Regions from separate parts of the Yersinia intermedia genome, predicted to be linked through region 1. Evidence: predicted binding sites of a transcription regulator. Region 1 holds the regulator's gene; each other region holds the start of a gene.

Region 1 (3,257 bases):
GGCGTCATCGCGATGTGGAATTAACCGAAGCGGGTGTGGTTTTTATTAAAGATGCTCGCGATGTTATCAAAAAAATGAATAACACACGCCGCCAATGCCAACAAGTGGCGAATGGTTGGCGTGGGCAGTTAAATATAGTGATAGATAAAATTGTTAAGCCACAGCGTAGTCGCCGCTTAGTGTTGGATTTTTATCGACATTTTCCTGATATTGAGCTGCGGGTACGCTATGAAGTCTTCAACGGTGTGTGGGATGCGCTGGTGGAGGGGCAGGCGGAAATGGCCATAGGTGCTACCCGCGCGATCCCCGTCGGTGGGCGATTTGTTTTTCGCGATATGGGTTTTTTAAGTTGGCATTGTGTGGTGAGCATCGATCACCCTTTAGCCCGGTTAACTGGGCCACTTAGTGATAATCAGTTACGGCCTTATCCCTCACTCTGTCTGGAGGATACCGCCCGCAACCTACCTAAGCGTGACACCTGGACTTTAGCTAACCAGCAGCGATTGGTGGCTCCAGACTGGGCAACGGGAATCGACTGCCTGTGTGCGGGGTTATGCATTGGAATGGTACCAGCGCACATGGTGTCGCCGTTGATTGAACAAGGGAAGTTAGCGGCATTGACGTTGGTAGAACCGCTGCCCGATAGCCCATGTTGTTTGGCGTGGCAGCAGAACAACCACTCGCCCGCATTGGCCTGGCTACTCGAGTATTTGGGTGACAGTGTCACGCTGAATGCTGAGTGGCTGAAAGATGACGGTGAATTATCATTCAATGAGCAAGAGGTGATTGCGCGAACTTAGCACCGGTAGCGTTGCATGCTACCGGCGAAAGAGCATTAACGGCGGTAGTCGCGGAACGGGCCATCGGCAACGGAGCGGCGCTCAACCAGTTTAGGATGTACCTCAATGGTCTGCGGATCTTCACGTTTGCTGACAATACGATCAAGTAACATGGCAAAGGCGGTTTCACCCAAACGCTCTTTTGGCTGGTGAATCGTGGTCAGTGCTGGCGAGAAATAGCGAGCATTACGCACATTATCATAGCCGATCACCGAAATATCTTGTGGTACCCGTAGGCCCAACTCATCAGCAGCACATATTGCACCCATGGCCATAATATCGCCGCCACAGAATACCGCTGTTGGGCGATGCTTTTGTGTCAGAATTTGATGCATTGCTTTATACCCGGATTCAGGCTCGAAATCCCCTTGCACCACCCATTCATCACGCAGTGTGATATTGGCCTCTTCCAACGCTTTCAGGAAGCCCTGATGGCGACCACCACCGGTATTACGGGCTAACTGACCAGGGATAGCACCAATGTCACGGTGACCGCGCTCAATCAGGTAACGGCCCGCTAAATAGCCACCTTCAAAGGCGTTATCAATAATAGAGTCAGTAAAATCGCCACGAGCCGTACCCCAATCCATAACGACCATTGGGATATTACGATAATCCTCTAACATCCCTAGCAGTTGTTCAGGATATTCTGAACACATCACCAGCAGCCCATCGACACGTTTTTGCGCCAACATCGCCAGATAGGCTTTTTGTTTGTCCAGATTATTATGAGAATTACATAAAATCAGGGTGTAACCCTTGCTGTAACAACTGTTTTCGACGGCTTCAATCACTTCAGCAAAATAAGGTGCTTCACTGGATGTTGCCAGCAAACCAATTGATTTGGTGTGATTGACTTTCAAACTGCGAGCCACAGCGCTGGGCGAATAATGCAGTTCTTTAATGGCAGCCCACACGGCAGCCTTCGTGTTTTCGGCGACGAAACGAGTTTTGTTGATAACGTGCGAAACGGTGGTGGTGGACACACCCGCGTGTTTGGCCACATCTTTAATCGTTGCCATAAAAAGAATGACTCCTAAGCTTACCGGTTACAGTAGGGTAAGTATTATGTTAATCGTTTGCCTGCAATACTCGAAAACCACTCAGACACAAACACGATATTAGGCTGGGAAGTTGAATCAGCGGGTTGTCTGAAAGTATTTATTGGACGTTATTAGTCGGTATGCAGTTATGAACTGCGAATTTTGTCTGATCTGGAGGAAAAGTGAAAGGGGTAATCAAAGTTATAAAGTGCGTAATGAGCACAAGATTTTTTTTCTGAACTGTGGGAAAATAATTTAACACACTAACTATGTGCCTTTATCTTACTACAAACTAACCGGCTAAGGAGTTTTTATGGATACCAATCTGAAAATGTCGCTGATTACGACTGTTGGTGCGCTGGCGATGATTATTGTCTTTAGCTTCGTGGCAGTAATGAATTAATTGAGCCGCTTGCCGGTGTGAAGTGATAAGTAGGGCGGGTAAACCCGCCCTTAATTATTGTTACGAGTAATGCGCCGGTCTGTTGTCGCCGTATCAGGCTAAATTTTTCTCAACGAAAGACCAGTTAACCAGTGCCCAGAAGTTCTCCAGGTATTTTGGTCGCGCATTGCGGTAATCAATGTAGTAAGCATGTTCCCACACATCGACAGTTAACACCGGTTTATCAGTGGTGGTCAGTGGTGTTGCTGCATTAGATGTACTGACAATCGCCAGCGTGCCATCTGCTTTTTTAACCAGCCAGGTCCAGCCAGCGCCAAAGTTTTTTACTGCCGCATCAGTAAACTGTGCTTTAAATTCAGCAAAAGAACCAAATGACTGATTAATAGCATCGGCAACCTTACCCGTAGGTTCGCCACCACCATTAGGTGACAGGCAATGCCAGTAGAAGGTGTGGTTCCAGACTTGGGCCGCATTGTTAAATACCCCACCATTAGAGGTTTTTACAATCTCTTCCAACGTCTTACCCGCAAACTCCGTGCCTTTAATCAGATTATTGAGGTTAACCACATAGGTGTTGTGATGCTTACCGTAATGGTATTCCAGTGTTTCAGCTGAAATGTGGGGTTCTAGCGCATTTTGCGCATAAGGTAATGCCGGTAATTCAAAAGACATAGCTCTCTCCTTTCGGGGTTGCTCAGGGTGTTTGCTCCTCAAATCACATCAATTGCCGTTGGCAGCTATGTGGCGAAGAGCGGTTAAAGCTTAATTGTTGTATTTTTGTTGTGGGTATTAATCTTAACAACTTTCATCAGGAATGACAGAGATAACCTCACTGTTTGATGAGCGATAGCGTGAAAGTCATACAACGGGTTTAACACGTGAAGGGGCTTATTGTGCTATAGGCACCCGGTGGTGCTACCGGGCGCAAACTGAAGTCTTAGCGGATGGTTTTTGGTGTGACCACGCGGCGTG
Region 2 (3,257 bases), 140 kb from region 1:
TCTTTTCCGCTTTCAGTTTTGCTTGCCCATCGACAGGAGTCGCAGGGTTAGCACCACGAAGAATTTGCCCTAAAGCATCTTTATTTTCTGCCAGGAAGAAACTCAGCGCCTCACGTTGATCTTCTTCAAGGGTTAAGGGAGCCAATGACAGCCACTCAGACAAATTGTCAGCCAAATCCAGCATTTTATCGTAGGCATCGGCTTCTTTTTTGGTTGTGAATGTCATTTTTTCCTCACCCTGTCTCACTACGACGAATTTTATTTCAACGGCCATTGTTGTATGTCCTTTTCATTTCTTTCACGCCCACAAGCAACTGTATATGCATACAGTATAATGCGAGTTATCGGGAGGATGCAACCGTCATCGCCCCCTCGTGTCATTATTTCAATAAACGGGATTTGCAGTTTTTGCCTTTAATCTTGCCTTGTTGTAATTGCTGTAAGGCACGTTTGGCACTGGCTTTACGGATGGCAACATAGGCATGAACCGGGAACATATCAATCTTACCGACATCAGCGGCGGTCAGACCGGCTTCACCGGTTAAAGCACCCAGAATATCACCTGGGCGAATTTTTGCTTTGCGCCCACCATCAATGCATAACGTGACCATTTCTGGCTCCAGCATCGCATTAGCACTGCGGCTCACCGGTTCTGCCGGGGTCCATTTCAGTTTTATTTGCAGATAATCTTCAATGGCATGAGCACGGGACATCTCTTGTGGTGTACACAAGCTAACCGCCAGACCACTCATCCCTGCCCGACCAGTACGACCAATACGGTGCACATGAACCTCTGGGTCAAAGGCCAGCTCAAAGTTAACTACCAGCGCCAGATCTTTAATATCCAAGCCTCGGGCCGCGACATCGGTTGCTACCAGCACACGACAACTGCGGTTGGCAAAACGCACCAGCACTTGATCACGGTCACGTTGTTCTAAGTCACCGTGTAAAGCCAACACACTGATTCCACGAGATTCCAATGCTTCATAGACGCTCTGGCAATCTTTCTTGGTGTTACAGAAAACCACACAAGAACTCGGCTGATAGTGACTGAGGACTGATATCAACAACGGCAAACGTTTTTCGCGAGTGGTTTCAAAGAACACCTGCTCAATAGCGGGTACTTCATCGCCATCATCAACTTCAACATTGATTGGTTGGCGCTGGACTCGGGCACTGATTCGTTCAATGCCGACCGGATAGGTGGCCGAGAACAGCAGAGTTTGGCGCTGTGGCGGAGTATAGGCAATGACATCGTCGATGGCATCGGTAAAGCCCATATCCAGCATGCGATCAGCCTCATCCAATACCAGAATCTTAAGATCGTCCAGTACCAGTGTTTTCTTGCGCAAATGCTCTTGAATACGCCCCGGCGTGCCCACAACAATGTGTGGCGCATGCACCAGTGAATCCAATTGATGCCCCATCGGTTGGCCACCGCATAAGGTCAGTATTTTAATGTTTTGCGTGAAACGGGCCAAGCGGCGCAACTCTTTGCTGACCTGATCAGCCAATTCACGGGTCGGGCACAGTACCAATGCTTGGGTAACAAACTCCCCGACCGCAATTTTATCTAGTAAACCAATACCGAATGCCGCAGTTTTTCCACTGCCGGTTTTGGCTTTCGCACGGACATCCTGCCCGTTGAGGATTGCCGGTAAAGCCGCAGCCTGTACCGGTGTCATCTCGGTATAGCCAAGTTCATTAAGATTGGACAACTGCTCAGTAGGCAGCGCCAGGGAAGAAAAGGAAGTTGTGCTCACGGCAGTAACTCTTATAACTGGATGGAATGGCAGCGATGGCCTGAAGGCAAGCGCAAGATTTTGGCGCGATAATACCAGAAATGAGTCCATTGCCGGAATTAAACCGTAAAAACAGTCCAAAAACGCAATGCGCTGCGCATATATCGATATCGCCTCACAGCCATCCGTTAGATACGCAATCGTTTTCGTTGCTATTTTGCCGTATACTAATGCCCGTAAAATTGATCGTACAACAAATTAATGTGCAACTCTCCCACTGATGTAGGTACCTAACTATGCTGACTATTGGAACCGCTCTGCGCCCAAGCGCTACCCGTGTCATGTTGCTTGGCTCTGGCGAGTTGGGTAAAGAAGTGGCTATCGAATGCCAAAGACTGGGGCTGGAAGTGATTGCCGTTGACCGCTATGCAGATGCCCCCGCCATGCATGTTGCCCATCGCAGCCATGTCATCAATATGTTGGACGGCTTGGCGCTGAAACAGTTGGTCGAACAGGAAAAACCGCACTATATCGTGCCGGAAATAGAAGCTATTGCCACCGACATGTTGGTTGAGCTAGAGAAAATGGGCCAACGGGTCGTGCCTTGCGCAGAGGCAACACGGCTGACGATGAACCGTGAAGGTATTCGCCGTTTAGCGGCAGAAACCCTGCAATTGCCAACCTCTAGTTACCGTTTCGCCGACACTGATAGCGCATTCCGCCAGGCCGTCAGTGAAGTGGGTTATCCCTGTATCGTTAAGCCAGTAATGAGTTCTTCCGGTAAAGGCCAAAGTCTGATCCGCAATGCAGGTCAACTTAAAACTGCCTGGGATTATGCCCAACAAGGTGGCCGCGCCGGCGGTGGTCGAGTAATTGTCGAAGGCTTGGTCCGTTTTGATTTTGAAATTACCCTGCTGACAATCAATGCTGTTGATGGCATTCATTTCTGTGCGCCTATTGGTCACCGTCAAGAAGATGGTGATTACCGCGAGTCCTGGCAGCCACAGGCGATGAGTGAGACCGCATTGGCGCGCGCAAAAGAGATCGCTTCTCAGGTGGTGAACGCTCTCGGCGGTTATGGTTTATTTGGTGTGGAATTATTTGTTTGCGGTGATGAGGTTATTTTCAGTGAAGTATCACCGCGCCCGCACGATACCGGTATGGTAACGTTAATTTCGCAGAATATGTCTGAGTTCGCATTACATGTCCGGGCATTTCTTGGCCTCCCGATTGGCACTATTCGCCAATATGGCGCGGCCGCTTCAGCGGTTATTTTACCTGAATTGACTAGCCAGAATATTGCTTACCATGGCTTAGAAGTAGCTTTGGCTGGCGATACGCAGATTCGCTTATTTGGTAAACCTGACATTGCTGGTAAACGGCGCCTGGGGGTAGCATTGGCAGTCGCTGATGATATCACCACCGCCGTCAACGTGGCGAAACGAGCCGCAGGGGCTGTCGTGGTCAGTGGGTAACCGCCAGTCCGTTCATCTGGTTATCCCATAAAAAAACCCG
Region 3 (3,257 bases), 1.8 Mb from region 1:
AGGATTGCTGGGTGATACCTAACAGTTGTGCCAGGCTGGCCTGAGTTAGCCCTTTCTGCTTACGAAAGCCAATCAAGGTAGGGCGTAATTGACTCAAAATTTTAATGGGATAGTCCATCAAGACCCCTTAGCAGCGAATTGTGCGTTATAGCATAATACAGCATATAAGCTGTAATTCCGCAATACAACTTATGGGTTGTAAAATACAAATACACACTGTAGGTTAGTAAACACTAAATACAGCCTTCAAGGTGTTATTTGTCATTACAGCCTAAAGGCTGTTTTTTACGATAATATTAGAATAATGAAGCGCTATTGGACACTCGACTATAATAATTTATTGTGCAGTTGTAACTTTCCCGGTCACCTATACATATGGAGCTTGGTCATGGTCACGGTTCACCATCTGAATAATTCACGTTCACAGCGTATTTTGTGGATGTTGGAGGAACTGCAAGTTCCCTATGAATTGAAGCGCTATCAGCGCGATCCGGGCAGCCTTCTGGCACCGCCAGAGTTAAAAAAGATCCATCCATTAGGAAAATCACCGGTGATTACTGACGGTGATCTCACTTTGGCAGAATCGGGTGCCATTATTGAGTATTTACAGGAAACCTATGATGCCCAAGGGTTATTTAAACCCACCGGTCACTATGATCGTCAGCAGTTCCGTTACTGGATGCATTATGCAGAAGGTTCATTGATGCCATTGCTGGTGATGAAACTTATCTTTAGCCGATTGGGTGGGCCGCCTGTACCGTGGATTATTCGCCCAGTTGCCAAAGCACTGGGTGATGGCGTGCAAAAAAGTTATCTGAATAAGCAAATAGCGACTCACCGCGATTATCTGGAACAGCATTTGACGAATAATCAGTGGTTTGCTGGCAGTGATTTCAGCGCGGCAGATATTCAGATGAGTTTTCCTATCGAGGCAATCAACACCCGTGGTGGTCTTGAGGGGTTCCCGAAACTGCAAGATTTCTTAGTGCGCATTCATCAGCGCCCAGCTTACCAACAAGCGATTGAGAAGGGGGGTGCCTACAAACTGGAAAGCTGATAACCGGCTGTTCGGTGTCGTTGCCACGCGAAGCAAACGAGTGTGAGGCTACTCACACTTTTGTTTTACGCCAGATTAATGCTCCCCGACAAATTAATGTAAAAAAATGCAATAAATGTCGCTATCTGGTGTTGATTAGTCGCTGCCAATAGCTAGATAATCGTTTGCCTTCCAATACGCTTATTGCGGGGGGATTCTTTCCTTCGATTTTTTTTCAGTCATGCGTGCTTCCAGCTAATCGTTTGCTATTTTCTCCACCATGAAGATGTTGGAGGCGTTGCCGAGTTAATCGGCAAAAACGGAAACGATTACGTAGGGAAGAGCGCCTGACTTGCTGACTACTTTAAAATGACACACAGGGGACATAACCATGTCTAGCACCAATCCTCAAACGAACCGGGCAGTAAAGCCAAAAGGTTCGCTTGATGCATTTTTCAAGCTTAGTGAACGTGGCAGTAATGTACGCCAGGAAGTGTTGGCCGGTCTGACAACCTTTCTTGCCATGGTCTACTCGGTAATTGTTGTGCCAAGCATGCTCGGCAAAGCAGGTTTCCCACCAACGGCGGTGTTTGTCGCAACCTGTCTGGTTGCAGGCCTTGGTTCTTTGTTGATGGGGTTGTGGGCAAACTTACCGATGGCGATTGGTTGCGCCATATCACTGACAGCGTTTACGGCATTCAGCTTGGTGCTGGGGCAACACATCAGTATTCCTGTGGCATTGGGCGCGGTATTCCTGATGGGGGTACTGTTTACTATTATCTCTGTGACTGGGATTCGCTCGTGGATATTGCGTAATCTGCCGATGGGCGTGGCACATGGTACCGGTATCGGTATCGGCTTGTTCCTGTTACTGATTGCAGCAAACGGTGTCGGCCTGGTTATCAAAAACCCGATTGAAGGTTTACCGGTTGCACTGGGTGCATTTACCTCTTTCCCGGTCATGATGACCTTACTCGGGCTGGCGGTGATTTTCGGTCTGGAAAAACTGCGGGTGCCAGGTGGTATTCTGCTGGTGATTATCGCCATCTCGGTTATCGGCCTGATTTTTGATCCGGGTGTGACCTATCAAGGGCTGTTTGCGATGCCAAGTCTGGCGGATGCTAACGGTAACTCATTGATTTTCAGTCTTGATATTATGGGCGCATTGAAACCTGTGGTGCTGCCAAGTGTGTTGGCATTGGTGATGACCGCCGTATTTGATGCCACCGGGACTATCCGCGCGGTAGCGGGTCAGGCTAATTTGCTGGATAAAGACGGCCAGATCATCAGCGGTGGTAAAGCCCTGACATCTGACTCCGTCAGCAGCATCTTTGCTGGTTTGGTGGGCGCTGCGCCTGCTGCGGTTTATATCGAATCTGCTGCTGGTACTGCCGCAGGCGGTAAAACTGGTTTGACCGCCACCGTAGTGGGTATTTTGTTCCTGCTGATTCTGTTCCTCTCACCACTGTCCTATTTGGTTCCGGCTTATGCGACGGCTCCGGCTCTGATGTATGTAGGTTTGCTGATGTTGAGCAACGTATCCAAACTGGATTTCGAAGACTTTGTTGATGCGATGTCTGGCCTGCTTTGTGCCGTGTTTATCGTGCTGACCTGTAATATCGTCACCGGTATTATGTTGGGCTTCAGCTCGCTGGTCATTGGCCGTATCTGTTCCGGCGAATGGCGTAAACTGAATGTGGGTACCGTGATTATCGCCATCGCGTTGGTGGCATTCTATGCGGGTGGCTGGGCAATCTAAGCGATGAGTTTTTGCTGGCATCGGGGTGGTGTTGTCCTCGATGCCGCTGCGGTTTTTAATAACCCTATTTTCTTTGTTTTTTCCTGCCATCCTTTACAGGTTTTTTCCCCGTTTTACAAAAAAGTGATCTACTATCAAAAGCTAAACTCCGGCCCTGTTTACGGGCGGGTGAGGTTAAATCTTATATTGAGTTGTGTTGAGTTGAGTCTAAGGAAAGCATGGAAATCTTTTTTACAATCCTCATCCTGATTCTGGTGGTATCGCTTTCCGGCGTTGTCACCCGGATGTTGCCGTTTCAAATCCCCCTTCCTCTGATGCAGATTGTCTGTGGTGCCTTGTTGGCCTTTCCCCACTTTGGTTTGCATGTCGATTTTGACCCGGAATTATTCCTGGTGCTGTTTATTCCGCCGCTGCTCTTTGCCGATGGTTGGAAAACACCGACAAGGGAGTTTATTCACCATG

The links. Region 1 encodes PurR, which represses purine synthesis genes. Its sites were predicted from a motif close to CANGCAAACGTTTGCNTG; they were not measured.
Region 2: a site for PurR is predicted at 1,936-1,953, ahead of purT (formate-dependent phosphoribosylglycinamide formyltransferase). Genes of this name have one in related genera too.
Region 3: a site for PurR is predicted at 1,355-1,372, ahead of EL015_RS01875 (NCS2 family permease). Genes of this name have one in related genera too.

Annotation. Positions count from the first base shown of each region.
Region 1 is NZ_LR134116.1:2,212,689-2,215,945, forward strand. Features, by position in the region: gene punR (DNA-binding transcriptional activator PunR) at 1-800, shown strand, start outside; gene purR (HTH-type transcriptional repressor PurR) at 836-1,861, opposite strand; gene cydH (cytochrome bd-I oxidase subunit CydH) at 2,196-2,285, shown strand; gene sodB (superoxide dismutase [Fe]) at 2,379-2,957, opposite strand; gene EL015_RS10110 (C40 family peptidase) at 3,223-3,257, opposite strand, start outside.
Region 2 is NZ_LR134116.1:2,072,777-2,076,033, reverse strand. Features, by position in the region: gene EL015_RS09435 (YebG family protein) at 1-274, opposite strand, end outside; gene dbpA (ATP-dependent RNA helicase DbpA) at 381-1,763, opposite strand; gene purT (formate-dependent phosphoribosylglycinamide formyltransferase) at 2,039-3,217, shown strand.
Region 3 is NZ_LR134116.1:411,586-414,842, forward strand. Features, by position in the region: gene EL015_RS01865 (helix-turn-helix transcriptional regulator) at 1-118, opposite strand, end outside; gene EL015_RS01870 (glutathione S-transferase family protein) at 389-1,057, shown strand; gene EL015_RS01875 (NCS2 family permease) at 1,428-2,795, shown strand; gene EL015_RS01880 (Na+/H+ antiporter) at 3,014-3,257, shown strand, end outside.